DNA from 3 places in the Microlunatus capsulatus genome. Region 3 is predicted to be linked to each of the others. Evidence: riboswitches for the same ligand, from Rfam matches in the RefSeq annotation. Region 3 holds a riboswitch; each other region holds the start of a gene.
The links. A riboswitch is a leader RNA that binds a small molecule or an ion and turns the genes downstream of it on or off. The one in region 3 is predicted to bind S-adenosylmethionine.

Region 1 (9,663 bases), 3.1 Mb from region 3:
TTGACCTGGTTGTCCCGCAGCCGGTCCTCCAGCTCCTCCCGGTTGGGCGTCTGGCCGGAGTAGGCGGCGACGTCGAGGCCCTGCTCGCGCAGGAAACCGGTCACCCGCTCGGTCTCGGCGACGGTGAGCACGTAGACGATGCCCGAGCCGGGCAGCGAGCGCAGCGCCTCGGCGACCCAGGCGTAGCGCTGCAGCACCGTCAGCTGGGGCACCACGGCCAGCCGCAGCGAGGCCCGGGCCAGCGAGCCGCGCAGCGTCACGGTCTCGTCGCCCAGCTGGGCGGCGACGTCGGCCGTCACCCGCTCGTTGGCGGTGGCGGTGGTGGCCAGCACCGGGGTGCCCGGCGCCAGCGCGAGCAGGGTGCGGGTGAGCCGCTGGTAGTCGGGGCGGAAGTCGAAGCCCCAGTCCGAGACGCAGTGCGCCTCGTCGATGACGAGCATCCCGCACGAGCCCAGCAGGTCGGGCAGCTGCGCGGCGAAGATGGGGTTGGAGAGCCGCTCTGGGGAGATGAGCAGCACGTCGAGCTGCCCGCCGCGGAGCTCCCCCATCACCCGTGCCCAGTCGTCGATGTTGGTGGAGTTGACCGTCGCCGCCCGCAGCCCGGCCCGCTCGGCGGCGCTGATCTGATCGCGCATCAGCGCGAGCAGCGGCGAGACGACCAGCGTCGGGCCGGCCCCCCGCTCCCGCAGCGCCGCGGTGGCCGCCCAGTAGACCGCCGACTTGCCCCAGCCCGTGGCCTGGACGACGAGGACCCGCCGCCCGCGCTCGACGAGCTCCTCGACGGCGCGGACCTGGTCCTCGCGCGGCGTGGCCTCCGGCCCGGCCATCGCGGTGATGGTGCGGGCCAGGACGGTGGCGGCGGGGGTGCGGAGAGCAGGTGCTGACATGCCTCCCAGTCTGCCCGTCCGCGCCGACGACGACCGCCGCGCGCCGCGGCCTGTGGACGAGTGCGTACCCAGGCCTGGGGACGGAGCCCCCGGCGGCGGTGCGCTCAGGCCGCCGACGGCGCCGTCCGGCCCAGGTAGGCGGCCAGCCGCGCGGTCGGCCCGGACCCCGCCGCGGGCGGCACGGCCGGGCCGAAGGGCACGACGCCGCCGCGCGGCAGCGGGTCCAGCACCGTCCGGATGGACCGCTCCGCCAGCGCCACCAGGTCCGCGGGCGCCTCGGCGGGCTGCCCCGTGGCCACCGCGAGGTCCCAGCCGTGCGTCAGCTGCTCGCTGACGTAGACCCCGATCACCTGGTGCCCCGGCAGCGGGCCGAAGGGCGCGAGCACCACCCGGGTCAGCGCGGCGTCGTCGGCCCAGGCCACCTGGGACCACCGGGCGCGCTCGCGGTAGCCGGCGGCCACGTCGTCCGGCAGCTCCTCGACGAAGGCGGGCACCGACGCCGCCGGCTGCCCGTGGCCCATCGCCTCCACCCGGTCGGCCACGCCGTAGAGGTGGGCGACGAGGGCCTGCACGTCGAAGGCGTCGCAGGGCGTCGGCAGCGCCTGCTGCTCCGCCGTGAGGCCGTCCAGCAGGCCGGCGACCCAGGCCTGGGTCCGGGCGAGGGCGGCGCGGGGGTCGTCGGCGGCGGTGCGGGGGGCGTGGACGTCGGTGGCGGTCATGGCGGTCCTCCTGGTGGTCGCGGCCCCGGCGGGACCGTCTGCGACCATCCTCGAACGCCATACCTGACACCTGCTGTCATGTTTCTCTGCCATCCTCGGGACGTGCGCGCCGACCGTCTGCTCCAGCTCGTCGGGCTGCTGCGGCAGCACGGCCGGCTGAGCGCCGCGGAGCTCGCCCGGCGCCTCGAGGTGACGCCGCGGACGGTGCTGCGCGACGTGGAGGCGCTGTCCACCGCCGGCGTGCCCGTCGTGGCCGAGCGGGGACGGCACGGCGGCTTCTCCCTGCTCCCTGGCTACCGGCCGGCCGTCGAGGAGCTGACGGCCGCGGAGGTGCAGGCCCTGCTGCTGGCCGGCCGCGTCCCGGCCGAGTCGCTCGGCCTCGCCGGACCGCTCGCGTCGGCGCTGCGCAAGGTCGCGGGCTCGGCGCCGCCCGAGCACGGCCGCTCGGCCGCCCGGATCAGCGACCGGGTGCTCGTCGACACCGCGGGCTGGTGGGGAGCACCCGAGGAGCGGGGGCAGTTCGACGCCGTGCAGCAGGCGGTGCTGGGCGACCGCCGGCTGCGGATGACCTATCAGCCCCGCGACCCCCGCGGGACCGGCGTCCGCACCGTCGACCCCTACGGCCTCCTGCAGGCCGCCGGCACCTGGTACCTGATCGCCGCGCACCGCGGCCGGCCCCGGTCCTACCGCGTCTCCCGGGTCCTCGCCGCGACGGTGCTGGACGAGCCGAGCCGGCGTCCGGCGGACCTCGACCTGGCGGCGCTGTGGTCCGAGCTGCGCGCCGGCTTCGCGTCCCCGCCGACGCACACGGTCCGGCTGGCCTGCGACCCGGCCCGCTACGAGCTGGCCCTCACCCTGCTGGCCGGCCAGGGGGCGAGCCGGCCGCGCGTCCTGGACCCCGGGCCGCCGGTGGTGTTCGAGGTCGAGGTGCACGTGCTCCGCTCGACCGTCGGCGTGCTCGCCGGCCTCGGCTCGGCCGTCCGCGCCCTGGCCCCGCCCGAGCTGCTGGAGCAGATGGTGGCGGTGGCGCAGGAGCTGCTGGCCACCTACCCCGACGTCAGGACGACGGGCCCGCGCTGAGCGGGACCCGCTCGAGCTCGCGGCGCAGGACGGCACGGAGGGCGGCGGCGTCCATCAGCTGCGGGTAGAGCAGCCCCTGGACGGCCAGGCCGTCGACCAGCACCTGCACGGCGAGGGCCTGCGCCTCCAGCTCGGGGTCCGCGAGCGGCTCGCCCAGGGGGCCGCCGGTCCGGGTCAGCAGATCGGCGTCCGGGGCCGGACCACCGGCCAGCCAGAGCACCAGCGCGCGGACGAGCCGCCGGCCCTCCCGGAAGGCCCAGCCCCGGAACTCCTGGTGCCCGGGCGCGAGACGGGTCAGGTCGATGAGGCCGAAGTAGACCGCCGTCTCGGTCCACCGCTCCTCGTCCAGCGGCAGCAGCTGCTCCAGCAGCGCCTGCGCGACCTCCAGCGGGGGCTGCTGCCCCTCAGCCAGCAGTCGCGACATCCGGTCCCCGATGCGACGCACCGTGTGCTCGGCGGCGAAGAGCAGCAGGGACGCCTGGTCGGCGAAGTAGTGCCGCAGGGCGCCGGTCGAGATGCCCGCCTCGGCCGCCACCGACCGCACCGAGACCGCGGCCACGCCGTCCCGGGTCAGCACCCGCCAGGTCGCCCGGGCGATGTCCTGCCGGCGCTCCTCGTGGTCCACCACCTTCGGCACGGGGCCTTTATAGCACAGCCGTGCTGCTAAGGTTGTCGCACAGTCGTACTAAAACAGGAGCAGCAGATGACCCTCGCCGTCCTCGGAGCCCTCGTCGGGCTGGCCCTGGTCGACTCGACCAGCTTCGGCACCCTGGTGCTGCCGCTGATGATGCTGCTCAGCCCGCGGGTGCGGACGCGGAACGTCGTCGTCCACCTGCTCACCCTCGGGCTGTTCTACGTCGGCGTCGGGGTGCTGCTGCTGCTCGGGGCCGAGGCGGCCCTGGCCGTCGTCGGTCCGCTGCTGGACACCCGGGCGGCCCGGATCGCGCAGCTGGGCCTCGGCGTCGGGCTGGTCGTGCTGTCCTTCGTCCTCGACCCGAAGGCCGTGGCGGGGCGACGGGCCCGGCGGGGCCTGCCGCCGGCCGCGCCGTCACGCTGGCGCTCGCGGGCCCTGGGCGCCGACGCGCGGCTGCCCGTGGTCGTCGGGGTGGCGCTGGCCGCCGGGGCGGTCGAGGTGGCCTCGATGCTCCCCTACCTCGGGGCGGTCGGGCTGATCGTGGCCTCGGACACGGGGCTGGGCACCCGGCTGGCCGTGCTCGGCGGCTACGTCCTCGTCATGCTGCTGCCGGCCCTGGTGCTGCTGGTGGTCCGGGTCGCCGGCGGCCAGCGCCTCGAGCCGCGGCTGGCGCGGGTCGAGGCGTGGCTGGCCAGGCGGACCTCCGGGGCCGGCGCCTGGGTGGTCGGCATCATCGGCGTGCTGCTGGGGCTGGACGCCCTGAGCGCGCTGCGAGCGGCCTAGCCCCCGGCGACGGCCGGGATGATCGAGACCTTCGCGCCCTCGGGCACCGGGGCCTCGAGGCCGCCGGAGAAGCGGACGTCCTCGTCGCCGACGTAGACGTTGACGAAGCGGCGCAGCTGGCCGGCGTCGTCGAGGATCCGCGCACGGATGCCGTGGTGGTTGGTCTCCAGCGAGTCGAGCAGCTCGGCGAGGGTGCCGCCGTCGGCGCTCACCTCTCCGGCCCCGGCGGTGTAGGTGCGCAGGATCGTGGGGATGCGGACGGTGGCGCTCATCGGTCGAGCTCCTTCCAGAAGTCGGTGAAGGCGTCGTAGCGGGGCGGGATGGTGGTCTTCGGGCCGACACGGCTGCTGACGGCGTCGAGGGTCTTGAGGCCGTCGCCGGAGTTGATGACGACCGTCTCGGCGTCGGGGTCGAGGACGCCGTCCTCGATCAGCTTCGCGGTGACGCCGACGGTGACCCCGCCGGCGGTCTCGGCGAAGACGCCCTCGGTGCGGGCCAGCCGCAGGATGTTGGCCACGACGGTCTCGTCGTCGACGTCGGCGATCAGCCCGCCGGTGCGGCGGATGACGTCCAGCACGTAGGGGCCGTCGGCCGGGTTGCCGATGGCCAGCGACTTGGCGATGGTGTCCGGCTTGACCGGGGGCACGAAGTCGAGGTCGGCACGGTAGGCCTGGGCGATGGGCGAGCAGCCGGTGGCCTGGGCGCCGTAGATCTTCCACGGCTTGTCCTCGACCAGGCCCAGCGTCACGAGCTCGGTGAAGCCCTTGTCGATCTTGGTCAGCTGCGAGCCGGAGGCGACCGGGATCACCAGCTGGTCGGGGATCCGCCAGCCCAGCTGCTCGGCGATCTCGTAGGCCAGCGTCTTCGAGCCCTCGGAGTAGTAGGGGCGGACGTTGACGTTGACGAACGCCCAGCCCTCCTCCTCCGCGGCGATCTCGCTGGCCAGCTTGTTGACGTCGTCGTAGCTGCCCTGCACCGCGATCAGCGTGGTGTCGTAGACGGCGGAGGCGATGATCTTCTGCTGCTCGAGGTTCTCGGGCACGAAGACGACGCTCTTGATGCCGGCGCGGGCGGCGGCGGCGGCGACGGCGTTGGCCAGGTTGCCGGTCGAGGGGCAGGCCAGCACGTGCAGGCCCAGCTCGCGGGCGGCGGAGAGGGCGACGGCGACGACGCGGTCCTTGAAGGAGTGCGTCGGGTTGCCCGAGTCGTCCTTGACCCAGAGCTTGCGCAGGCCGAGGTCGGCGGCGAGGTTCGCCGCGTCCAGCAGCCGGGTGTAGCCCGGGTCGGTCGAGCGGAAGGAGGCGATGTCGGCGGGGACCGGCAGCAGCGGGGCGTAGCGCCAGATGCTCTTGGGGCCGGCCTCGAGCTGCTCGCGGGTGATGGTCGGGAAGTCGTAGCCCACCTCGAGGGGGCCGAAGCACTCCAGACAGGCGTAGAACGGGCCGAGCGAGCTCTTCTCGCCGCAGGCCCGGCAGACGAGGTGCGTGGCGTTGCCGAAGGCTCCGGGCCGGACGCCGGCGGGAGCGGGCACCCCTGCCGCGGTGGTGGACGGGGTGGCGAGCGCAGTCATGGCTGTTCCTTCTTCATCTGTCGTGGCCGACGTTCGACCACGGCGGAGTTGGCACCGTTCCTGCTTGGTCAGGCGGTTGCCGGGGAGTCAAAGGGCCGTTCCCTCATCCCCTCTGGATGAACGTCACAAACCCTACGCGGGGGCCCCGGCGGAGGCACATCGAGGTCCCAGTGGGTGGGAACGCCGTCCAGCATCCGGGACGCCAGGCGGGGGCTACGGTGCTGCCATGACCTCGGGCACCGCGGGACGCCTCGCGCGACAGGACCGGATCCGCCGACTGGGGAACGCCGTGAACCTCAGCACCGCCCTGGGGATGGCAGTGGCACGGCTGGGCCGGGCGAGCGTCCGGCCGGGTCCGCGCGGCCTGCTGCTGGCCGAGGGCTACCGGCTCCCGTTCCCCGTGGCGGGCGCGTTCACCGTGGGCGACGTGCTCCTCACGGCGGGGCGCTGGGACCGCCACCGGCCCGGCCTGCTGGAGCACGAGGAGCGGCACAGCTGGCAGTGGTTCTGGTGCGCGGGGCTGCCGTTCCTGCCCGCCTACGGCGTCGCGATGGCGTGGTCGGTGCTGCGCACCGGGGACCGGGCGGCGGCCAACGCGTTCGAGCGGGGGGCGGGGCTGGTGCGCGGCGGCTACCGGGAGCTGCCGGTGCGGCCGCTGGGTCCCGTCGTCCGGACCCTGCTGACGGGGCGGCGTCCGCCCCGGCGGGAGACCTAGGAGTCGATCGTGAGGTCGATGCCGAGCCGCTTGGCGGACCGGTTGCGCTGCCGGGTGGCCCGCAGCCGGCGGAGCCGCTTGACCAGCAGCGGGTCCTGGACCAGGGCCTCCGGCTTGTCGATGAGGGCGTTGAGGACCTGGTAGTAGCGGGTCGCGGACATCTGGAACGTGTCGCGGATCGCCTGCTCCTTGGCCCCGGCGAACTTCCACCACTGCCGCTCGAAGGCGAGGATCTCGGCGTCGCGCTCGCTGAGCGCCCCGAAGGGCTCGCTGCTCTCGAGCGACGGGTTCGAGGCGCTGACCATGCCGCCATCGTAGGGCCAAACCACACCGGTGTCATTCAGCGCGGCGGACCGCCGGGCGCCGGACCGACGTGCCCGCTGTCGGCGGCATGCGACACGATGGAGGGGTGACTGACGCCGACGTTCCCACGACCGGCTGGGGCATCCTCAGCACCGGCCACATCGCCTCCGTCCTCGCGAAGGACCTGGCCCTGCTGCCCGAGGAGGCGTCGCTGGTCGCGGTCGGCTCGCGCTCGGCCGACAAGGCCGCCGCCTTCGCCGACGAGTACGGCTTCCGCCGCAGCCACGGCTCCTACGAGGAGCTGGCCGCCGACCCCGACGTCGACGTCGTCTACGTCGCCAGCCCGCACAACGACCACTACCCCTCCGCGAAGCTCTGCCTGGAGGGCGGCAAGGCCGTCCTGGTGGAGAAGCCGTTGACGGTGACCCCGGAGCAGGCCGAGGAGCTGCTGGCCCTGGCCGGCGAGCGCGGGCTGTTCGTCATGGAGGCGATGTGGACGCGCACCCACCCGCTGATCCGGCACGCGGCCGAGCTGGTCGCCTCCGGTGAGCTGGGCGAGGTCCGCCACGTCGACGCCCAGTTCGGCTTCGCCTTCGACGGCCCCGACAGCCACCGCCTGCTGGACCCCGCGCAGGCGGGCGGCGCGATCCTCGACGCCGGCGTCTACCCGGTGCACGCCGTCAACCTCTTCCTGGGCGAGCCCGCCGAGGTGCTGGGCTCCGGCACCGCCGCGGCCACCGGCGTCGACGACCACGCCGCGGCCCTGCTGACCTACCCGGCGACGGCCGAGCGCGGGGCCGCCACGGCCTCCGTGCTCTGCACCCTGCGGGCCAACCTGCCCAACCGGCTCAGCGTGTACTGCACCAAGGGCCGCGTGATGTTCGACGACATGTTCCTGCGGCCGGCCGAGCTGACGGTCTGGCGCGACGGCACCGACGCCCCCGAGGAGCTGGTCGCCTCATGGCCGGGCGGCGGCTACACGTTCGAGGCGCAGGAGGTCATGCGCTGCCTGCGGGCCGGCGACGTCGAGTCACCGCTGGTGCCGTGGTCCGACACGCTCGCGGTGTCCCGGACGCTCAGCCGCTGGCAGGGCGCCGTCGGCGCCCCGGCCCGGACGAGCGCCTGACGTGGCCGAGCTGCTGACCGGGGTCCGGCAGCCCTACGCCTGGGGCTCGCGGACCTTCATCCCCGCCCTGCTGGGCGAGGAGCCGACCGGCGAGCCGCAGGCCGAGCTCTGGCTGGGTGCGCACACCTCGGCCCCGTCGACGCTGGGTGACCGCCCGCTCACCGACGTGATCGCCGCGGACCCGGCCGGTATGGTGGGCGCCGCGGTCGTGCGCGACTTCGGCGACGGGCTGCCGTTCCTGCTCAAGGTGCTGGCGGCCGACAAGCCGCTGTCGCTGCAGGCGCACCCGACGCGGGCGCAGGCCGAGGAGGGCTACGCCCGCGAGGAGGAGGCGGGCGTCGCGCTCGATGCCTCCGACCGGCTCTACAAGGACACGTGGCCCAAGCCGGAGATGCTCTGCGCGCTGCAGGACAGCGAGGCGCTCTGCGGCTTCCGCGACCCCGACGCCACCCACGCCCTGTTCGCCCAGCTGGGGGTGCCGGCGGCGCTGGAGCTGGTCGCTCCCCTGGCCGAGGAGTCGACACCGCCGGACGAGCGGCTGGCCGCCGTCTTCGCGCGGCTGCTGCGGCTGAGCGGGGACGAGCGGGACGTCGTGGGGCAGGTGGCGGCGGCCGCGGCGGCGCTCGACGCGCCGGACGACGAGGTCGCGCTCTTCGCCCGGACCGCGCAGGAGCTGGCCGCGCACAACCCCGGCGACCCCGGCGTGCTGGCCGGGCTGCTGATGAACCGGGTCTCCCTGACGCCGCATCAGGCGGTGTTCCTGCCCGCCGGCAACCTGCACGCCTATCTGCACGGCGGCGGCGTGGAGATCATGGCCAACTCCGACAACGTGATGCGCGGCGGGCTGACCCCCAAGCACGTCGACGTCGACGAGCTGCTCGCCATCCTCGACTTCACCCCCGGCTTCCCCGGTTACGTCGAGCCCGTCGAGGAGGCGCCCGGCTGCTGGCGCTACCCCACGCCGGCGCCCGAGTTCGCCCTCTGGCGCCTCGAGCCGCGCGAGACCGTCGTCGAGGTACCCGGCACCGGTGCCGCGCGCGTGCTGCTGGTGACCGAGGGCGAGGTCGTCGTCGAGGGCGCGTCCGACGACCTGCGGCTGGGCCGCGGTCAGTCGGCCTTCGCCCGGGCGGGTGAGGAGCTCGTCGTCAGCGGGACCGGGACCGTCTTCCTGGCCGGTCCGGGCGTCGGCGGCTAGGCCGGTGGGCTCTGGCCCGGCGGGGCCGCGCCCTCCCTGGGCGGGTGCGCCCTCCGGCCGGGTGCCGGGCCTCGCGCTCGGCGCGGCCGTCCTGCTGACGGCCGTGGTGCTGGTGGCCACGGCGGTCGCCCTGGTCGTCCGTGCCCTCCGGCCGGACCCCATGACCCCCTACGTCGCCCCGCTGTGGTGGCTGGGCTACGACGACGGCTTCGTCCGCCGTGGCCTGCCCGGCGCGGTGCTGCGGGCGGTGGCGGGCGGTCCCCCGAGCCTGGCACTGGCGAACGCAGCGGGCGTCGGGCTGACGGTGGCCGGGATCGCGGCCCTGGTCGTGCTGGCGGTGGCGCTGGCCCGCCGGGCCCCGGACCGCGGGACCGCCCTGGCCGTGGCCGCCGCCGTGCTGGTCACGCCGCTCGGGGTGTCCCACACCGCCCGTGACCTCGGCCGGCCGGACGCGCTCGGCGTGCTGGTGGCCGTGCTCCTGGTGACGCTGCCGTGGGCCCGGCTGCCCCCGCTGCTCGCCGTCGTTCTCGTGGTGGTGCTGACCTCGGCCGCCGTCGGGGCGGAGGAGCTGCTCGCCGTGCTCGTGCTGCCGCTGGCCTGGCTGGCGCTGCGGTCGGCGTTCCCGACGGCCCGGGTGCCGTGGCCGGCGCT
Region 2 (9,663 bases), 2.9 Mb from region 3:
ACGCTGCCGGTCTTCGTCTACCGCTCCTACGTCGACCAGGGCAACCCCGCGTCGGCCTACGTCGAGCGCGCGTGGGCCGGGGCCCTGACGCTGGTCATCATCGTCATGGTGCTCAACCTCGCCGGTCGCCTCATCGCCGCCCGTTTCGCTCCCAAGACCGGCCGCTGAGCCGGCGGACCCAGGAAGAACTGACATGTCGAAGCGCATCGAGGTCTCAGACCTCAACGTCTACTACGGCTCCTTCAAGGCGGTCGAGGACGTCCAGCTGACCGTGGAGCCCCGCACCGTCACCGCCTTCATCGGCCCGTCGGGCTGCGGGAAGTCCACCTTCCTGCGCACCCTCAACCGCATGCACGAGGTCATCCCCGGCGCCTACGTCGAGGGCTCGGTCAAGCTCGACGGGGACGACCTCTACGGCCCCGGCGTCGACCCGGTCCGGGTCCGCCGCCAGGTCGGCATGGTCTTCCAGCGCCCCAACCCGTTCCCCACGATGTCGATCGCGGACAACGTGCTGGCGGGCGTGCGGCTGAACAACCAGCGGATGTCGGGCGCCAAGTCCAAGGAGCTGCTGGAGACCTCGCTGCAGGGCGCGAACCTGTGGAACGAGGTCAAGGACCGCCTCGACAAGCCGGGCTCCGGGCTCTCCGGCGGCCAGCAGCAGCGGCTCTGCATCGCCCGCGCCATCGCCGTCCAGCCCGAGGTCATCCTCATGGACGAGCCGTGCTCGGCGCTCGACCCCATCTCCACGCTCGCCATCGAGGACCTCATCGGCGAGCTCAAGGAGGACTACACGGTGGTCATCGTCACCCACAACATGCAGCAGGCCGCCCGGGTGAGCGACCAGACGGCGTTCTTCAACCTGGCCGCCCAGGGCAAGCCCGGCCGGCTGGTGGAGATCGGCTCGACGGAGAAGATCTTCTCCAACCCCGACGAGAAGGCGACCGAGGACTACATCACCGGCCGCTTCGGCTGAGCCCCTGAGACCAGCCTGTGGGTTCGGTGACGAGCGCGTGAACGACCCGGGACCGGCCCGGGCCACCACCTAGACTCGCCGGCGTGAGCGCACAGGCAGGCTGGTACCCCGATCCCGGCGGCGGTCAGGACCTCTACCGCTACTGGGACGGCCGGGCGTGGTCCGCGGCGACCTCGCCGAACCCCAGCGCCCCGCCGCCCGCGCAGGGCCTCGTCAGCTCCCCCGCCCCGTCGTCGGCCCAGCCGCTCGGCGCGCAGCCCGGCCAGTCCGCCGGCTACGGCCAGGGCGGCCAGGGCTACGGCCAGGCGGGCCAGGGCTACGGCCAGTCCGCCGGCTCCGGCTACGGCGCGGGTGCGCAGCCCGGCACCGCCTACGCGGCCTACCAGCAGCAGGCCCCCCGCCGTCGTGGCGCGGTCGGCTGGTGGCTGGGCGGGGCGGCCGTCCTCGTCGTGCTCGTCGTCCTGGCCGTGGTCGCCGTCCGCGCGGCCACCGGCACCGGCGGCTTCTCGGGCCTGCCCGGGGGGCAGGGCAGCCAGAACGCCTGCCCCACGCCGGAGGAGAACCCGACGGCGACCCCGGACCCCAACGACGGCCGGGTGCACGGCGGACCCGTCTCCTTCCCGCGGCTCGGCGCGCCCTGGTCGGCGCCCGAGTACGACGACCGGGTGCCCTTCGGCACCGACACCAAGGTCCAGCAGATCACCGTCGAGTCGAACTACAACCCCGGCCAGAGCTGGGTGGCCTCGGTGCTCGTCGCCGAGCTGCAGGCCGGCGACGGCTTCTTCTCCCCCGAGCAGGGCTCCCAGGTCGTCGTCAAGTGCATCCTCGGCGCCTTCTACGGCGACGCCCCGGTGACCAGCGACGTCAAGGTCAACGAGGCGGCCACCATCGACGGGCACGACGCCTGGGTCGTGGAGTCGCAGCTGAGCTTCGACATCCCCGACCTGCAGACCAAGGGCGAGCTGCTGCTCGTCGCCATCGTCTCGGCGGGCGCCACCTCGGGCCTCTACTACGCCTCGATCCCGGACACCCGGCCGGAGCTCGTGCAGCCCGCCCGCGACGCCCTCGCGAAGCTGCAGGTCGACAGCTGAGCCGACGGCCGCGCGGCCGGCGGCGCGTCAGCAGTCCGCGAGCCCCCGCCGGTCCTTGAGGGCCAGCACCCGGGCGGCGCTCTCGTCCACCCGGTCGGCGAAGGCGGGGTCGTCCGCGGCCCGGTCCACCAGCGCCTCGGCCATGGTCGCGGCCTCGGTCGGGTCGCCGACGATCGCCAGGTCCCCGCCCGCCCGCACGAAGCCGACGGCGCGCCGGGCCGGGCTCTCGTCGCGGACCGCCGCGGCGGCGAGGTCGTCGGAGATGACGACACCGGTGAAGCCGAGGTCGCCGCGGATCATCCCGTGGACGACGGTGGGTGAGAAGACGGCCTGCCGGCGGGGGTCGATCCGGGTGTAGACCACCGAGGAGACCATCACCATGTCCGTGCCGGCGTCCACGGCGGCCCGGAAGCCGGCGAGCCCCGGGTCGCGCCGGGTGGTCGTGGTGTCGACCACCCGGGTCGCGGTGTCGGTGTTGCCGCGGACCGCGCCGATGCCGGGGAAGTGCTTGACGGCGGTGGCGATGCCCGCCTGCCGCATCCCGGTGGTGAAGGCGTCCACCTTCTGCGCCACCGCCGACGGCGAAGACCCGTAGCCCCGGCGCAGCTTCGCGATCGGCTCGTTGACGGCGGCCAGCCGGGGCGGGACCACGTCGGCGACGGGCGCCAGGTCGGCGTTGATGCCCGCCCGGTCGAGCTGGTCGCCCCACAGCTCGGCCTTCTGCGCGAGCTCGTCGTCGGAGAGCTTCGCCTGCTGCTCGGCCGAGGGGATGTCGGAGAAGCCGTCGCCGGCGAGCCGCTGGACCAGCCCGCCCTCCTGGTCGGCGGCCAGCAGGACGCCCACCCGCTGCGGCCGCACCGCCGCCTGCCGGACGTCGGCGACCGCGCCCTGGACCGAGCGCAGCCCGGCCGTGGAGTTGCCCAGCAGGATGACGCTGCCGGCGTGGGTGCTCCCGACGGCGGCGGCCTGCTCGGGGGTGACGCCCGTGGAGGTGACGGCGACCATCAGCAGCTGCCCGACCCGCTCCTCCGGCGTCAGCCGCTGCACCAGGGCCGCGCAGCGTCCGGCCGCATCCTCCGACGGGGCCGGCGTCGCCGAGGGGGTGGCTGAGGACGACGCGGAGGCGGAGACGGACGGGGAGGCCGGGCCCGAGGGGCTGGCCGGGGTCGACGGCCGGGCGCTCGCCGGTCCCGAGGCGGAGCCCGACGTCGACGGGGCGGGCCCCGTGCTCGTGGCCGGGGCCGGCGCGGCGCCGAGGACGCCGCACGCGCCGAGGCCGAGCAGCAGCGGACCCAGGGCCAGGGCGGTGAGCCCGGGCCGCAGGCGGCGGCGGGCGGGCACGGTGGACGACATCGCAGACCTCACGGGGCAACTGTTCCACCAACGACGGCCCGTTGGCGGCACGCGACGCAGGAGCCCTAAGGTTGGGCCACACCTGTGCCGGGCGCTGGACGAGCCGCCCGAGCGCGCCGGCCGATGGAAGGACCGACCTAGATGTCGAGCATCACGAGCGTGAGCCCGCGGACCCTCGCGGACGTCATCCCCGGAGGGGTCGCCCGCAGCGTCGCCCTCGTCGCCGGCGGGGCCGCCTTGGTCGGCCTGAGCGCTCAGGTCGTCGTCCCCCTGCCGTTCACTCCCGTGCCGCTCTCGCTGCAGACCTTCTCGGTGCTGCTCGTCGGCGCCGTGCTCGGCTCCCGCCGCGGCGCGGCCTCGATGGGCCTCTACCTGCTGGCCGGCGTCGCGGGCGTCCCGTGGTTCTCCCAGCACCAGAGCGGCTGGGCCTTCGCCTCGTTCGGCTACGTCGTCGGCTTCGTCGTCGCCGCCTACCTGGTCGGCCGGCTGGCCGAGCGCGGCGCCGACCGCACCGTGCTGCGCACCGTGGGCCTCATGGTCCTGGGCAACCTCGCCGTCTACGCGGTGGGCGTGCCCGGCCTGGTGCTCATCACCGGGATGGACCTCGGCAAGGCCCTGCTGGTGGGCGTCGTGCCGTTCCTCATCGGCGACGCCCTGAAGATCGCCCTGGCCGCGGGCCTGCTGCCCGCCACCTGGAAGCTGGTCGGCGACCGCCGCTGAGCACCCTCGGCCCCTCCGACCCGGCCCCGGCCGTGCGCTTCACCGCTGAGGTGGGCGCCGCCGGGCGGGGCGGCCACGCCGTCGTCGTCCCGGCCGGGGTGACCACCGCCCTCGGCTCCAAGAAGGCCGCCGTCCTCGCCGTCGTCGGCGGGGTGGAGCACCGCACCCGGCTGGCCAGCCACGCCGGCCGCACCTACCTCGGGCTGCCGGCCGCCCTGCTCAACCGCCTGGGGGTCCGCGACGGGGACGTCGTCGAGGTCGAGCTGAGCCTCGCGGAGGAGCCCGCCACCGCCCCCGAGCCGGACGTCCCGGAGCCCGCGGAGCTCACCGCCCTGCTGACGGCCGACGCCGCGGCCCGCACCGCCTGGTCGGGACTGAGCCCCGAGCAGCAGCAGGAGTACCACCGCTGGCTGGCCGGCGCCGAGGACCCGGCCGTGCGCGGCACCCGGCTGGACCGGCTGGCGCACCGGCTGCGCACCGTCCGATGAGGCTCAGGCGGGCAGCTTCAGCAGCGCGTTCTCGACGACCTCGGCCATCGCCGGGTGGATCCAGTACTGGCCCCGGGCCACCGCGTGCGGGTGCTGGCCGAAGCTCATCGCCTGGATCAGCGTCTGGACCAGCGACGAGGCCTCGGGCCCGATGAGGTGCGCGCCGACCAGCAGGCCGGTGGAGCGGTCGGCGACCAGCTTCACGAAGTGGTCGGTGTCCTCCATGGCCCAGCCGAAGGCCACGTCGCCGTACTGCTGGGTGACGGCGACGTAGTCGAGGCCCCGGTCGCGGGCCTGCTCCTCGGTCAGCCCCACCGAGGCGACCTGCGGGTCGGAGAAGACGGCGTGCGGGACGAAGCGGTGGTCGCTCTCCACCAGGGCGTCGGGGTGCAGCAGGTTGTGCTGGACCACCCGGGCCTCGTGGTTGGCCACGTGCTTGAGCTGGGCCGGGGAGGAGACGTCGCCCAGCGCCCAGATGTGCGCGGCGGTGGTCCGCTGGTGGGCGTCGACGACGACGTAGCCGTCCTCGTCCAGCTCCACGCCGGCGGCGTCGAGGGCCAGGGTGTCGCCGTTCGGCACCCGGCCGGTGGCCACCAGCAGCACGTCGGCGTCCAGGTCGACGGCGCCGTCGGGCCCGCTCAGGGACACGGTCACGCCCTCGCCGTCGGGGCCCGGCCGCACGCCCTCGACGGCGGTCCCGGTGCGCACGTCCAGCCGGCGGCCCAGCAGCTCGGTGAAGCGGGCGGAGACCTCGGCGTCCTCCCCGCGCAGCATCCGGTCCCCGCGGGCGACCACGGTGACCCGGGTGCCGTAGGAGGCGAAGACGTGGCCGAGCTCGGCGGCGATGTAGCCGCCGCCGATGACGACCATCGAGCGCGGCAGCTCCGGCAGCCGCATGACGGTGTCGGAGGTGTGGTACCGGACGGTGTCCATGCCCGGCAGGTCGGGGATCACGGGCCGGCTGCCCGCGGCCAGCACGAAGCGGTCGGCGGTGATCGTCTCCTCCCCCACCTGCAGGGTGTGCGGGTCGAGGAAGTGCGCCGTCTGCTGGAAGACCGTCACGTTCTCGTTCGACGCGCGCCACGTCAGGCCGCCCTCGGAGATCGGGTCGATCCGGCCGAAGATCCGGTCCCGGATCTCGGCGAAGCGGACCTGCCGCAGCTCGAGGTCGACGCCCACCCGGGCCGCGTGCCCCGGGCTCGCCGCCAGGTCGGCGGGGTGCACGAACATCTTGGTGGGGATGCAGCCGACGTTGAGGCACGTCCCCCCGAAGACGCCCTTGTCGACGAGGGCGATGTCCAGGTCGGCGAACCGCTCGTCGGGGATGGAGTTGCCCGAGCCGGAGCCGATGATGACGAGGTCGAAGTGCTGCACCCGCCCATCGTGCCAGCCCGGGCAACGCCCCGGCCCCGACGACGACGGCGCGAGCGGCCGGCCCGGTTGCCGCGGCGGGGGGCGGGCGGCACCATGGGCGGGTGAGCACGGGCTGGGGCGGCCGATGGGGGCAGGGCCGGCGCGACCGGCTCGCCTACCTGACCATGCTGCGGCGCTCCAGCGCCTACAACTTCCGGGCCGCGGCCGACCGGGCCGTCTGCGTCGCCGCGGTCGGCGTCGGCGTGCTGGAGGTCCAGCCGTCGGTGCTCGCCGTCCTGCTCTGGCTGCCGGCCGCCGTGTGCGTGGTGCTGCAGCTGGTGCAGGCCCACCACGAGCGCGCCGAGTCGCTACCCCGGCGGTGGCCGGCGACGGCCCTGCACGCCGACCTGAGCCACAAGAACGGCCGGCACGCCATCGCGGTCGAGACCTACACCGAGATCGGCGGCGGACTGCTCCTCGTCGTCGTCGCGGCCTGGGTGGCGACCGACCTGCCGCCGACGCTCCGACTCGTCGTGCTCGCCGCCGCCGTCGGGCACTTCGCCAGCACCAGCTGCGCGATCTTCACCGACCACGCCTGGTTCAACCCCGCCGAGCGCGGCCGGCCCGGCTGGCACGAGGTGCTGCGCTGGGTGTCGGGCCCGCTGACGGCCGGGCTGGTCAGCGCGGTGGCCCTGCCCGCCCGCTGGCCGGAGGAGATCTGGCTGGCCGCCGTCGTCGTGTGCCTGGCCCCGGCGCTCATCTCGCTGCGGGTCCGCGACGCCGACCTGGCGCTGGCCCACCTGGCCCCGCTGGTCCGCGAGGAGTCCCACGCCGGCCGCGAGCTGGTGATCAGCGAGACCCACGGCGCTCTCTCCACCCACCTGCGGCTGCTGGAGCAGGAGGCGCGCACCGTCCGCTCCAGCGCGCCCACCCTCTACGAGCTGGCCGTCAGCGCCAACGCCCGTCTGCGCGAGACCATGACGCTGGCCCGGATCGGCGAGACCAGCTCGACCACGCCCGCCAGCCTGGCCGCGCCGGTGCTGACCCTCGCCCGGGCGGTGGGCGCGGAGGTGAGCGTGGACATCGACGCCGAGCACCTCGGCCGCGACGACCGCGACCTCGCCCGGATCGTCCTCAGCGACCTCGTGGGCAACGCGGTGAACGCCGGGGCCGGGGCGATCACGGTCCACCTCGCGCAGCGGCCCGGACTTCTCGTGATAGAAGTCGGGGACGACGCGCCGCCGATGCCGGTCGGGGTCTGGAAGAGTCCCGGGACCAGCTCGGAGCGGCTGGAGGCCCGCCTCACGGGCCTGCAGGGGTCGCTGTCGTGCGAGGACGGAGCCGGGACCAAGACGGTCACGGCCCGCTGGGTGCCCCGGGGCACCGCGACCGAGAGGGGGCGGGGCGACGACCACGACGACGCCGTCGACGGGCCGGGTGCTGCTGGTTGACGACGTGCCCGGGGAACGGGCCAACTTCGAGCGCGCCTTCGGCCGCGGTCTCGCCGTCGCACCCGGGGTCGACCAGCTGAACGAGCTGCTCCGCACCGGGAACGAGTGGGAGGTCGCCTTCGTCGACTTCAACCTCAGCTCGCGGACCAGCACCGGGCTCACTGCCCTGCTCCGGCTGCACCACGAGCGGCCCGGCACCCAGATCGTCACCTACAGCCAGTTCACCGAGAGCGGCCGCACGCTGTACGCCGCCGCGGCCCGGCACTGGTTCGGGGCGGCCGCGCTGCTCGACAAGACGCGCAACGACCCGCACACCCTCATGCACTACCTGACCGCGCTCCGGATCGGGCAGAACCCGACGCCGACGCCGTGGCAGCGCCGGCTGCAGTGGTCGCCGCTGCTCGACTCGCTGCTGGCCGACGCCTCGTGGGTGCGGATCTGGGGCGCCCTGCGGGAGGCGGCCGGCGACATGGCCCGGGTGGCGGAGCTGCTGGGCGTCGAGCCCGGCAGCCTGCGCGGGTTCAAGGACCGCGCCACCGAGGCGGCGATCCAGTTCAACGAGAAGTTCCACGACGTCCCGCACCCCGGCCGGACGCGGAACAAGAAGGGCATCCTCGCCGCCTTCGCGGCCGAGCACCGGCACTTCCTCACCGCGCCCGACCTCTCGACGGTGATGTCGCCGGGGTCCCGCCGGCGCGGCTGACCGCGACCGGTCACCGGGTCCAGCATTCCCCATCGTGAGACAAGGGTTTGTCGGGAATGGGCGCCGCGGCCTAGCCTGAGGACCAGGTCATGAGTGCCAGCTGCACGAGCCCCGGCTCGCTGGCCAGCAACCCTCCGGTACGGCGGGGTGCTCCGGGTGACGACCAGGTCGGCGACCTCTCGGCGTCGGCAAGCGTCCTGACGGAGGTACCCGCGGTGAACCAGCACCTGCACGGCCGGTTGCACGTCGACCTGCGGCGGACGGCCAGCATGGCCTGTCCCGCCGCGCCCGGCCTCGGCTGACCCGCCGCCGCGCCGGAGCGCCCGCGCTCCCCCCGTCCGCACGTCCACCGGCCCGCGCGCCGGATCCCAGGAGACCCCGTATGACCACCACCACCCGTCCTGAGCACGCCCCGACCACCACCCGGGCCCGGCGGCCCGTGCCCGCGCAGATCGCCCGCCGGATCGCCGACACCCCCGCCCTGTGGCGGCCGCTGGTCCGCTTCGACGCCGCCGCCCGCTTCGCCACCCGGCTGCCCGCCGCCTCCGACGACCACGAGGTCTGGCTGCTGACCTGGCTGCCGGGCCAGGGCACCGAGTGGCACGACCACGGCGGCAGCGCCGGGGCCTTCGCCACCGTCCAGGGCGTGCTCACCGAGCAGCACGCCACCCCGGACCAGGGCGGCGGTCCCGCCGTGGTCGTGCCGGGCGCCCGCCGGCTGGTCACCGGCGGCGTCCGGCCGTTCGGCCCCCGGCACGTCCACCACGTCGTCAACGCCGACCCCGTCGGCGCCGTCAGCATCCACGTCTACGCCCCGTCGCTGACCGAGATGACGGAGTACACGCGGCACGGATCGCTGCTACATTCGTCGGGCTCGCAACTGGCCGGGGTGAATTGGTGAGCGTCCTCATCCCGCCAGCCACCACGACCCGCACCGGTCGCAGGACCATCCACGACGTGCTGGAATCGGCCCGGGGGCGCCTCGCAAGGCTCACCCCAGCACAGGCCAGGATCCGTTGGAGCGCCGGTGCGGTCGTGGTGGACATCCGGCCGGCGGCCCAGCGCGCCGCCGAGGGCGAGCTGCCCGGAGCCCTCGTCGTCGAGCGCAACGTCCTGGAGTGGCGGTTCGACCCGATGAGCGACGCCGCCCTGCCGATCGCGTCCTACGACCTCGAGGTCCTCGTGCTCTGCCAGGAGGGCTACACCTCCAGCCTGGCCGCCGCCGCCCTGCAGGACCTGGGCCTCCACCGGGCCACCGACGTCATCGGCGGCTACGCCGCCTGGCGCGAGCTGCTCTGACCGCTCCGTCCTGTTCTCCACGCAAGCCGTGGACGAGCTCGTCGTCTCGTCCGAGCTGGTTCACGGCTTGTCCGTTCGAGGGACAGCACCCCCGCTGCCTGAGCCTGTCGAAGGCCCTTCGACAGGCTCAGGGCGCGGGGTGCAGGAAGGGGGCCTCAGACGCCGGCGTAGGAGTGCAGGCCGGAGACCAGCAGGTTGATGCCGACGAAGTTGAACCAGAAGGACGCTAGAC
Region 3 (9,663 bases):
GGCCGCAGCCCCAGCACCGTCGTCAGCTCGAAGACCGGGACGCCGTAGGCCTTATCGACGATGACCCGCTGGGCGCGGGCGGCGTCGGCGAACCGGACCTCCTGGTCCGTCGTCGTCTGCTGCCCCTTCAGGGCCTTCACCAGGGCGGGGTCGTCGATCCCGTACGGGGCGGCGCCGTCGCGCCAGTAGGTGTTGCGCAGGATGTCCGGGTCGGGCCGGGTGCTGTTGCCCCACGAGAGGTCGAAGTCCCCCGTCGCCAGCTTGGCCTGCAGCTCCCCGACCGGCAGGGAGTTGAGGTCCAGCTCGATGCCCACCTGGCGGGCCTGCTGCTGGATGAGCTCCAGGGCGGTCTGGTTGGGGTTGAAGACGGGCGCCCAGTAGGTCACCAGGCGCAGCTTCTGGCCGTCCTTCTGCCGGATGCCGTCGGCCCCCTCCGTCCAGCCGGCCGCCTCGAGCAGGCGCTCGGCCTCCGCGGGGTCGTGGGTGAGCTGGCTGCTGAGGTCGACCCAGCCGGGCGTGGTGCCGGCGACGGCGCTGGAGGCCACCTCGAAGCTGGGGCTCAGCGCGGCCGCGACGACGGCGGGCCGGTCGACCGCGAGGCTGAGCGCCCGCCGGACCCGGACGTCGGACAGCGCCGGGCGCTTGATGTTCGGGGTGAGGGTGAACACCAGCCCGGGGTTCGGCCGGATCTGCAGGGTGGTCCCGCCGGCCGCGAGCGACGCCTCGTCCTGGGGCGGGACCCCGTTGATCGCGTCCACCTGGCCGGAGCGCAGCGAGCCCGAGCGCACGCCGGACTCCGGGATCACCCTGAAGTCGAGCCGCGCCGAGGCGGCCTCGCCGGTGTGGTCCCAGAGGGAGGACCCCCAGGCGTAGCCCGGCCGCCGGGTCTCCACCACCTCGGTGTTCTTCGTGTAGTGGTCGAGGACGAAGGGGCCGGTGCCCACGATGTTCCCGTCGCAGCGCGTCGCCGGGTCCGCCGCGAGCGACGACGGGGCCAGCAGCCCGAGGAAGTGGCTGGCGGTGGCCTGCAGGAACTGGGCGTTGGGTTGGTCGAACTCGACCCGGGCGGTGCGCTCGTCGACGACGACGGTGCGGGCGTAGCCGGTGAGGAACTGCAGCGACTGCGCCTGCGCGGCGCCGTTCGCGATGATCTCGTCGAAGTTCTGCTGCACGACGGCGGCGGTCAGGGGCGTGCCGTCGCTGAAGGTCACGCCGTCGCGCAGGGTGAAGGTGAACCGGGTGGCGGTCTTGTCGACGGAGAACGTCTCGGCCAGCCAGGGCTTGATCTCCCCGGTCCCGGGGTCCTGGTCGGTGAGTGAGTCCACCAGCTGGCGGGAGGGGTAGGCGGCGTCGTTGTTGCCGGCGACGCGGGGGTTGAGGCAGCCCGGGTCGGAGGCGAGGGCGAAGCGGAAGGTGTCGGCGTCGCCGGTGCCGGCGGTCGTGCTGCTGCCGCCGCAGGCGCTCAGCGCGAGGGCGGCGGCGAGGGCGGGGACCAGCAGGACGGCGCCGGGACGGCGGAGGGGCGTGCTCACGAGGGTTCCTTCAGGAGTGGAGGGACGGGTCGTCGGGTGCGGGTGCGGGTGCGGCGCGCGACGCGCGGCTCAGGGCCGGCGGGCGGCCCGGGCGGCGGTGGACGTCACGAGCCCTTCGACAGGCTCAGGGCGCGGGGCGCCGGGCTGGGGGCGGGCGGCGGGTTCGGGGGTGTCGAGCCCGAGGTGGTCGCGCAGGGTCGTGCCCTCGTACTCGGTGCGGAAGGAGCCGCGCTCCTGCAGCAGCGGCACCACCTCGTCGGCGAACCGGTCGAGGCCGCCCGGGGTGATGTGGGGGACGAGGATGAAGCCGTCGCTGACGTCGCCCTGCACGAAGGCGTCGATCGTCGTCGCCACCGTCTCGGCCGAGCCGATGAAGGACTGCCGCCCGGTCATCTCGATGACCAGCTCGCGCAGCGACAGGTGCTCGGCCTCGGCCCGCTCCCGCCACTCCCGCGCGGTGGCGACCGGGTCGCGGAAGCGGCGGACGCTGGCGCGGCCGCGGGCGATCGTGTTCTCCCCCACCACCGGGTCGAACGAGGGCAGCGGGCCGTCCGGGTCGTGGTCGGACAGGTCGGTGTTCCAGAGCTGCTCGGCGAACTTGATGGCCGTCTGCCCGCTGACCTGCAGCCGGCGCACGTCGTGCGCCAGGTCGGCGGCCTCGGAGTCGGTGTCCCCCAGCACGAAGGTGGCGGCCGGCAGCACGACGAGCTGCTCGGGCCGGCGGCCGTGCCGGGCCAGCCGGCCCTTGAGGTCGGCGTAGAACGCGCGGCCGGCGTCCCAGGTGGAGTGCCCGGTGAAGATCGCGTCGGCGGAGGCCGCGGCGAACTCCCGGCCCTCCTCGGAGTCCCCGGCCTGGAAGATCACCGGCCGGCCCTGCGGGCTGCGCGGGGTGGTGAAGGCCCCGGCGATGTCGACGTGCTGGTCGGCGTGGGCGAACCGTCCGACGTCGGGCCGGGACAGGAAGGCGCCCGACCGCTGGTCGGCCAGCACCTCGTCGCCGCGCCAGGAGTCGAACAGGGTGGAGGTGGCGTCGAGGAAGTGCTGGGCGCGGGCGTAGCGCTCGTCCTGGGGCAGGTACCCGCCCCGGCGGAAGTTCTCGCCGGTGAACGCGTCCCAGGAGGTGACGACGTTCCAGGCCGCGCGCCCGGCCGAGAGGTGGTCCAGGCTGGCGAACTGCCGGGCCACCTCGTAGGGCTCGTTGAAGGTGGAGTTGATGGTGCCGGCCAGGCCCAGCCGGTCGGTGACCGCGGCCAGCGCGGCCAGGACGGTGAAGGTGTCCGGCCGGCCGACGACGTCGAGGTCGTAGATCTGCCCGTTCTGCTCGCGCAGGCGCAGGCCCTCGGCCAGGAAGAAGAAGTCGAACTTGGCGCGCTCGGCGGTCTGCGCGAGGTGCACGAACGAGCTGAACGCGATGTGGCTGCCGGCGGCCGGGTCGCTCCACACGGTGGTGTTGTTGACGCCCGGGAAGTGGGCGGCGAGGTGGATCTGCTTGCGGGGTGCGGTCATCGGAGGTCCTCCACGGACGCGTAGCGGTTGAGCGGGCGGGCCAGGCCGAGCAGGCCGCGCAGGGTGTCGGCCTCGTAGGCCGTGCGGAACGCCCCGCGGCGCTGCAGCTCCGGCACCAGCGCGTCGACGACCACGTCCAGGTCCTCGGGCAGGGCGGCCGGCCGCAGCCGGAAGCCGGTGAGGCCGGCCTCGGCCCGCGCCAGCAGCAGGTCGGCCAGCCCCTGCGGGGTGCCGACGAACACCTCGGCGTCGCTGCTGAAGGTGCGCCCCGACCAGGTCTCGAGCTGCTGCCAGCGGCGGTGCGCCCGGTCGGCGTCGGGGTCCAGCAGGACGACGAGGTCCGCCCACACGTGGGTGGTCCCCGCACGCCCGGCGGCCTCGCGGTGCCGGGTGATGTCGGCGACGTCGGACGCCGCGCCCGCGTTGTCGGACGGGGTGACGAAGACGACGTCGGCCGAGCGGGCGGCGAAGGCCCGCGGGACCGCGGCGTGGGCGAGGGCGGCGACGAGCGGCTGCCCCTGCGGCGGCCGCGGGGTGATCGAGGGCCCGCGGACGCTGAACCAGCGGCCCTCGAAGTCGACGGCGTGGAGCTTGTCGCGGTCGACGAACCGGCCGGTGGCGACGTCGCGGATCTCGGCGTCGTCCTCCCAGCTGTCCCAGAGGCGGCGGACCACCTCGACGGCGTCGCCCGCCTCGGCGAAGAGGTCCTCGACGAGCTGGCGGGTGGCCGGGTCGTCGGGTCGCAGCAGGTCCACCCGCGGGACCTCGCGGCGGCCGACGTGGGCCGCCTCCTCCGGCCGCACGGAGACCTGGGCCCGCCAGCCGGCGCGCCCGTCGGAGACGTGGTCCAGGGTGGCGATGGCCTTGGAGACGTGGAACGGCTCGGTGTGGGTGACCGTCGCCGTCGGCACCAGGCCGATCCGCGACGTCAGCGGGGCCACCCGGGCGGCGACGAGCACCGCGTCGAGACGCCCGCGGACCTCGTCGGTGCGGTCGTCCGGGCCGGAGCCGCGGGGGTCGGAGCGCTGCAGGGCGAGGGCGTCCTCGAAGGTGACGAGGTCCAGCAGGCCCTCCTCCGCGCGCCGGGTGAGATCGGTCCAGTAGCCCGCGGTCAGCAGCTCGGCGGGGCGGGCCGACGGCAGCCGCCAGGCGGCGGGGTGCCACCCGGCGCCGTCGAGTGCGACGGCGAGGTGCAGCGGGCCCGTCATGCGGAGGTCCTCTCGGTGGCGGCGGCGGCCGGGGGCAGGAAGGAGGGCGCGGTGCCGGGGGCGGTGAAGCTCGCCCACCGCGTGGTGGCCCGGAACGCGGGCAGGTCGGCGAGCCAGCCGGCGTAGCGGGCCAGCTCGGGCCAGGCGCTGAGCGGCGGCCCGACCTCCCCGGTGGCGTTGGTCTGCACGTCGTAGCGGGCCAGGCTCACCCAGAGCCGGAAGTCGGCCTCGGTCAGCCCGTGGCCGACCAGGAAGCTGCGGTCCACCAGCAGGGCGTCCAGGCGGTCGAAGGCGCCCCGCAGCTCGACCCGGGCCTGCTCGGCGGCGGGCCCCTGGCCGCGGGCGCGGCCGGCACCCTGGTTGACGGCGGGGCCGACCCAGGCGTCCAGGGCCTCGATCTCCTCGCGCAGGTGCACCGGGTAGGTGTCCACGCCGGGCCACCGGGAGCCGCCGAACTGGGTGGCGATGTCGATCCCGAGGGTCGTGTAGTCGTTGCTGACCACGCGCCCGGTCGTGGTGTCCCACAGCGTCGGCACGCTGACGTGGCCGTCGAAGCCGGGCTCGGTGGCCTCGTAGGCGTCCCGCAGCAGCGTGAACCCGTTCACGGGGTCGGGGCCGTGGGTCTCGCGGAAGGCCCAGCCCCGGGCGTCGCGGGCGTCGTCGACGTAGGACACCGAGAGGGCGCCCTCGCCGCCGGGCGCGGCCAGCAGGCCGTTGGCCGCGACCTGCAGCACCACCCGCTGGGCCCAGGGGCAGAACCAGCCGGCGTAGAGGTGGTACCGGCCGGGCTCGGCGTGGAACGGGGTCGAGCCGTCGGAGCTGAGCCGGCCGGTGAAGCGGTAGAGCGGCCGCGGGTCGTCGGGGCGCCGGGTGACCCGGTACTCGCCGTAGCGCTCGGTGTCGACGGGGCCGGCGAAGCGGGTGCCGGGGGTGGTGAGGGTCATCGGTGGTCTCCAGGAGGTGCGGGGGTGGGGGTGCACGGCGAGGGCGGGGCGGCGGACGGGCCGTCGAGGCCGTCGTCACCGGTCCACCACGCGGGCAGGGGGCGGGGGTCGGGCGACGGTCGACAGCTGCCGCCGGAGCTGGTGTAGGTCCAGCGCGGGCCGTCGGCGCGCAGCCGGTCGAGGGCGTCGAGGAGGCGGTCGACGTCGGCCGCGCTGCTGCCGACGCCGAGGCTGGCGCGCACGGCGCCGTCGGACGCCCCGAGCCGGGCCAGCAGCGGGTGGGCGCAGAAGCGTCCGTCGCGGACCCCGACGCCGTGCTCGGCGGAGAGGAACGCGGCGACCTGCGAGGCCGTGGAGCCGGGGACGGTGAAGCTGACGACGCCGACGACGTCGGGCGCGTCGGTCCAGATCCGCAGCGGCTCGATCCCGCGGTCGCGCAGCCCCTGCACCAGCCGGTCGTGCAGGACGGCCTCGTGCTCGCGCACCCGGTCGAACCCGACGGCCGCCAGCACGCGGCAGGCCTCGGCGAGCGCCGCGACGCCGAGCACGTTGGGTGTGCCGCCCTCGTGCCGCTCCGGGCTGCGCGCCCAGACGGTGGCGGTCGTGCCCACCTCGCGGACGGCGCCGCCGCCGGGCTGGTGCGGCGGCGCCGCGTCCAGCCAGTCGGGACGGCCGACCAGCGCACCGGCGCCGAACGGCGCGTACAGCTTGTGCCCGGAGAACGCGACGTAGTCGACGTCGAGACCCGCCAGGTCGAACCCCCGGTGGGGCACGAGCTGCGCGGCGTCGACGACGATCCGGGCGCCGTGGGCGTGGGCCAGGGCGGCCAGCCGGGCCAGCGGCGGCACCTCGCCGGTGACGTTCGACGCCCCCGTGACGGCGAGCAGCGCGGCGGGCCGCCGTCCCAGCTCGGCGGCCAGCGCCGCCTCGGTCGCGGCGAGCGTGCCGGCCGCGGGGACGACGCGGGCGGTGCCCCGCTGCCACGGCAGCAGGTTGGCGTGGTGCTCGACGTCCAGCACGACGACCTCGCCCGGCACGGCGGTGCTGAGCAGGGTGAGCGCGTCGGTGGTGTTGCGGGTGAGGACCACGACGTCGTCGTCCCGGGCGCCGACCGAGCGGGCGATCTCGCCGCGCGCCTGCTCCAGCAGCCGGGTGGACACCTGGGACAGGTAGCCGGCCCCGCGGTGGACGCTGGCGTAGGCGGGCAGGACGGCGGTGACGTGGTCGGCCACCGCCTGCAGGGCCGGCGCACTGGCGGCGTAGTCAAGGTGGACGTAGCGGGCGCTGCGGCCGTCCACGAGGGGCACGGACTGCCCGGCCCCGACGACGGGCAGCAGCGCGGCCGGCGCGGGCGGCCGGCGGGACGTGGTGGTGCTGGGGTGGGTGAGCAGGCTCATCGCCGACGACCTCCGGGAACAGGACCCCGGGCCGGGGTCCGCGCTTGCCGGCGTCCGGACGGACGCCAGCCGTGTCCTCACCCGGGGCACCCCACCGCGGAGGAGGGTTGCCGGCCAGCAAGCCGGGGCTTGACGCTGGCACTCGTGACAGGAAGAACTGTACCCCTGCGCACTACTAGGGATACAAGGCAATCTCGGCAGGTGGACAGGTGTCCCGAGCAGCGGGACGACGGGGAGTTGCTAGCGGAGCAGGGTCGACAGCCGGGCGGCCAGCACGGTCGGGCTGGGGCCGGCGGCAGAGCCGGCCGGCGACCCGACCGGAGCCGCCCCGGCCTGCCCGCCGGACGCCGCCGCCGCCAGCCCCACCATGGCGGCGAGGTCGTGCGGGCCCAGCCAGGCGGCGCAGTCCCCCGCGGCACCGCGCGAGCGGCGGCGCCCCTCCCGCGGGCCGGGTGCTGAGGCGCTCATGCGGCGACGGCTTCCCGGCGGGCCACCTCGGCGCGGACGAGGGGGATCACCTGGTCGCCGAAGTCGACGGCGTCCTGCAGGGTGTCGTAGCCGCGCGCGGAGATGATGTCCACGCCGAGGTCGACGTACTCCAGGAGCGCCTCGGCGACCTGCTCCGGGGTGCCGACCAGCGCGTTGGAGTTCCCGGCGCCGCCGGTGGCCTTCGCCGTCCCGGAGTAGAGGATGCGGTCGTGCCGGTCCCCGCGGTCGGCGATGGCGAGCAGCCGCTGCGAGCCGGTGTTCTCCGGCGACGCGGGGGCGAGCCGGAACTGCTGGCCGCCGGCCTTGCGCGCCTCGATCCGGCGCACGACGTCCTCGGCCTTGGCCCACGCCTGCGCCTCGGTGGGCGCGAGGATCGGCCGGAACGCCACCTGGATGCGGGGCGGCGTCGCGCGGCCGGCGGCCGCCGCCTCGCGCCGGACCCGCTCGATCTGCTCGCGGGTGTCGGCCAGCGGCTCGCCCCACAGGCAGAAGATGTCGGCCTCGGCCGTGCCGACGGCGTAGGCCGCGTCCGAGGACCCGCCGAAGCTGACCTGCGGCCGGGGCTGCTGGACCGGGAAGACGTCGGCCACGAAGTCGGCGAAGCGGTAGTGCTCGCCCGAGAAGTCGAAGGCCTCGTGCCGGGTCCACACCTGCTTGAGGATCTGGATGTACTCCCGGGTCCGGTCGTAGCGGGCGTCCTTGGGGAGGAAGTCGCCCTCCCGCTGCTGCTCGTGGTCGCTGCCGCCGGTGATCATGTGCACCGTCGTCCGGCCCCCGGAGATGTGGTCGAGGGTGGCCAGGGTCTTGGCCGCGAAGGTGGGGATCGACAGGTTGGGCCGGTGCGCCACGAGGACCTGCAGGGTGTCGGTGCGGGCGGCGATCAGGGCCGCGGCCTGCGCCGGGTCCGGCGAGCCCGAGCCGTAGGTTGTCAGCACGCGGTCCCAGCCGTGGTCCTGGTGGGCACGGGCCAGCCGGACGGTGTACTCGGGGTCGAAGCTGCCGCCGGAGCGGGGCGTGGTCTCGGAGCCGTCGTGGGTGGCTCCGATGCCGAGGAACTCGATGGGCATGTCACTGTCCTCCTGGACGTGGGGGCTGGTCGGTGTCGGGCGGTCGGTGGACGGGGGTGCCGCTGGTGGCGGCGGTGAGCGGCTCGAGCGCGAGGAGCGCCCGGGCCACCTGGTCGTTGTGGCGGTGCACCGGCCCGTTGCTGCCGGGCCGGGCGAAGGCCGCCGACTTCACGGTGGTGTGCATCCCGAGCGCGAAGCGGCGCGGGGAGGTCGTGCCGTCGGCCCGGCGGAGGCGGTGGCCGGCGTCGACGGCCAGCTGCCCGGTGTCGAGCCGTACCCCGTCCGGGCCGGTGAGGACCTGGCTGGCGACCTCGCCGCGGGCGGCCAGGGCCGCCAGCAGCGGGTCGTCGGCCCGGGCCAGGTCGAAGGCCGGCAGGGTCGCCTCGAGGAGGGCGCGAGCCGTCACCTCGCCGGGCACCGCGCTCGAGCGGCCGACGAACACGCGGCGCGCGGGGTCCGCCGCGACCTCCAGGCCGGGGCCGACGAGCTGCACGACGCCGGCCTCCTCGAGGGCGAGGAACTGCTCGAGCCGGTCCGGCGGCGGACCGCTGGCGTAGCTGCTGAAGAAGCCCATGAACCAGCCGGTGAACTCCTCGACGAGCGAGCGCGGGTCCATCAGCGGGGACCCGAGGGCCGGCCCGATCACGGGGAGCACGGCGAGCAGCCCGTGGAAGGCCCCGAGGTCGGCGCTGAACCGCACGTCCTGGCGCCGGTCGAGGTCGTCGCGGACGTGACGGCGGACGACCCGGCGCAGCTCCTCGCGGTCCACGACCCGGAGCCCGTCCAACGGCCGGTCGAGGGCGGCGAGGTCGAGGCGGTCGCGGGCGTCGGGCACGACGGCGGTGAGCCAGCCGTGCAGCGCCGTCGCGTCGGGCGCGAGCCGCGCGAAGGTGGCCGCGAACTCCGGCCAGGGCACGGCCACCCGCTCGGGGTGGCCCTGCGCCAGCTCGACGTGGTAGGCCCAGGTGACCTCCAGGGCGACCAGCGGCCAGAGGTCGCGGAGGAAGGTGATCGGCTGCCCGCGCTCCAGCAGGGCGGCGACGGCCTCCGGGGTGCAGAAGGTGGTCCGCTCCGGCTTGGCCGCGCGCAACCGGTACATCGGCTTGGCGTGGTACGGCACACCGCGCCGTGAACCGACGAGCAGCCGCGGCTCGGCCCCCGACGGCTCGTAGCGCAGCCGGCCCGGCGCGTCGTCGTCCGGGTCCTCCACGAACTTGCCGCCCCGGCCCTCGGTCAGCAGGACCATGAGGTCGACGAACCCCAGCCCGAACCCGCGGGCCAGGACGTCCTGGCCGGGCCGCAGCAGCTCGAGGTCCAGGTCACCGCCGTAACCCGGCGGGACGTAGGTCAGCCCGTGCGCGTCGGCGAACGCCGCCAGCGCCGCGAACGGCGGGGCGGGCCGGACGTCGACGTGGCTGGTCAGCAGCACCACGGCGTCGGCGGCCAGCCGGGTGCCGTCGTCGAGGACGACGAGGTCGCGCTCCCCCGTCCCGGTCGTGAGGAGGTCGACGGCCCGGCGG

Region 1: linked by a shared signal. The riboswitch ahead of thrC (threonine synthase) and the one ahead of JOF54_RS00210 (aminotransferase class V-fold PLP-dependent enzyme) in region 3 are both predicted to bind S-adenosylmethionine.
Region 2: linked by a shared signal. The riboswitch ahead of JOF54_RS13670 (cysteine dioxygenase) and the one ahead of JOF54_RS00210 (aminotransferase class V-fold PLP-dependent enzyme) in region 3 are both predicted to bind S-adenosylmethionine.

The regions. Positions count from the first base shown of each region.
Region 1 is NZ_JAGIOB010000001.1:3,104,549-3,114,211, reverse strand. It holds gene JOF54_RS14380 (RecQ family ATP-dependent DNA helicase) at 1-887, opposite strand, end outside; gene JOF54_RS14375 (TIGR03086 family metal-binding protein) at 992-1,606, opposite strand; gene JOF54_RS14370 (helix-turn-helix transcriptional regulator) at 1,709-2,686, shown strand; gene JOF54_RS14365 (TetR/AcrR family transcriptional regulator) at 2,664-3,323, opposite strand; gene JOF54_RS14360 (GAP family protein) at 3,390-4,103, shown strand; gene JOF54_RS14355 (MoaD/ThiS family protein) at 4,100-4,375, opposite strand; gene thrC (threonine synthase) at 4,372-5,673, opposite strand; SAM riboswitch class I at 5,684-5,796, opposite strand; gene JOF54_RS14345 (hypothetical protein) at 5,900-6,388, shown strand; gene JOF54_RS14340 (DUF3263 domain-containing protein) at 6,385-6,693, opposite strand; gene JOF54_RS14335 (Gfo/Idh/MocA family protein) at 6,798-7,817, shown strand; gene manA (mannose-6-phosphate isomerase, class I) at 7,819-9,012, shown strand; gene JOF54_RS14325 (hypothetical protein) at 9,074-9,663, shown strand, end outside.
Region 2 is NZ_JAGIOB010000001.1:2,961,075-2,970,737, reverse strand. It holds gene pstA (phosphate ABC transporter permease PstA) at 1-168, shown strand, start outside; gene pstB (phosphate ABC transporter ATP-binding protein PstB) at 194-973, shown strand; gene JOF54_RS13705 (DUF2510 domain-containing protein) at 1,057-2,064, shown strand; gene JOF54_RS13700 (glycoside hydrolase family 3 N-terminal domain-containing protein) at 2,092-3,429, opposite strand; gene JOF54_RS13695 (biotin transporter BioY) at 3,577-4,137, shown strand; gene JOF54_RS13690 (DUF1905 domain-containing protein) at 4,170-4,625, shown strand; gene JOF54_RS13685 (mycothione reductase) at 4,629-5,999, opposite strand; gene JOF54_RS13680 (sensor histidine kinase) at 6,101-7,429, shown strand; gene JOF54_RS13675 (hypothetical protein) at 7,416-8,132, shown strand; SAM riboswitch class IV at 8,218-8,333, shown strand; gene JOF54_RS13670 (cysteine dioxygenase) at 8,515-9,033, shown strand; gene JOF54_RS13665 (rhodanese-like domain-containing protein) at 9,168-9,431, shown strand; gene ccsB (c-type cytochrome biogenesis protein CcsB) at 9,587-9,663, opposite strand, start outside.
Region 3 is NZ_JAGIOB010000001.1:31,992-41,654, reverse strand. It holds gene JOF54_RS00230 (ABC transporter substrate-binding protein) at 1-1,532, opposite strand, end outside; gene JOF54_RS00225 (NtaA/DmoA family FMN-dependent monooxygenase) at 1,602-3,038, opposite strand; gene JOF54_RS00220 (LLM class flavin-dependent oxidoreductase) at 3,035-4,246, opposite strand; gene JOF54_RS00215 (glutathione S-transferase C-terminal domain-containing protein) at 4,243-5,190, opposite strand; gene JOF54_RS00210 (aminotransferase class V-fold PLP-dependent enzyme) at 5,187-6,587, opposite strand; SAM riboswitch class IV at 6,623-6,737, opposite strand; gene JOF54_RS00205 (hypothetical protein) at 6,828-7,055, opposite strand; gene JOF54_RS00200 (LLM class flavin-dependent oxidoreductase) at 7,052-8,143, opposite strand; gene JOF54_RS00195 (FAD/NAD(P)-binding protein) at 8,145-9,663, opposite strand, start outside.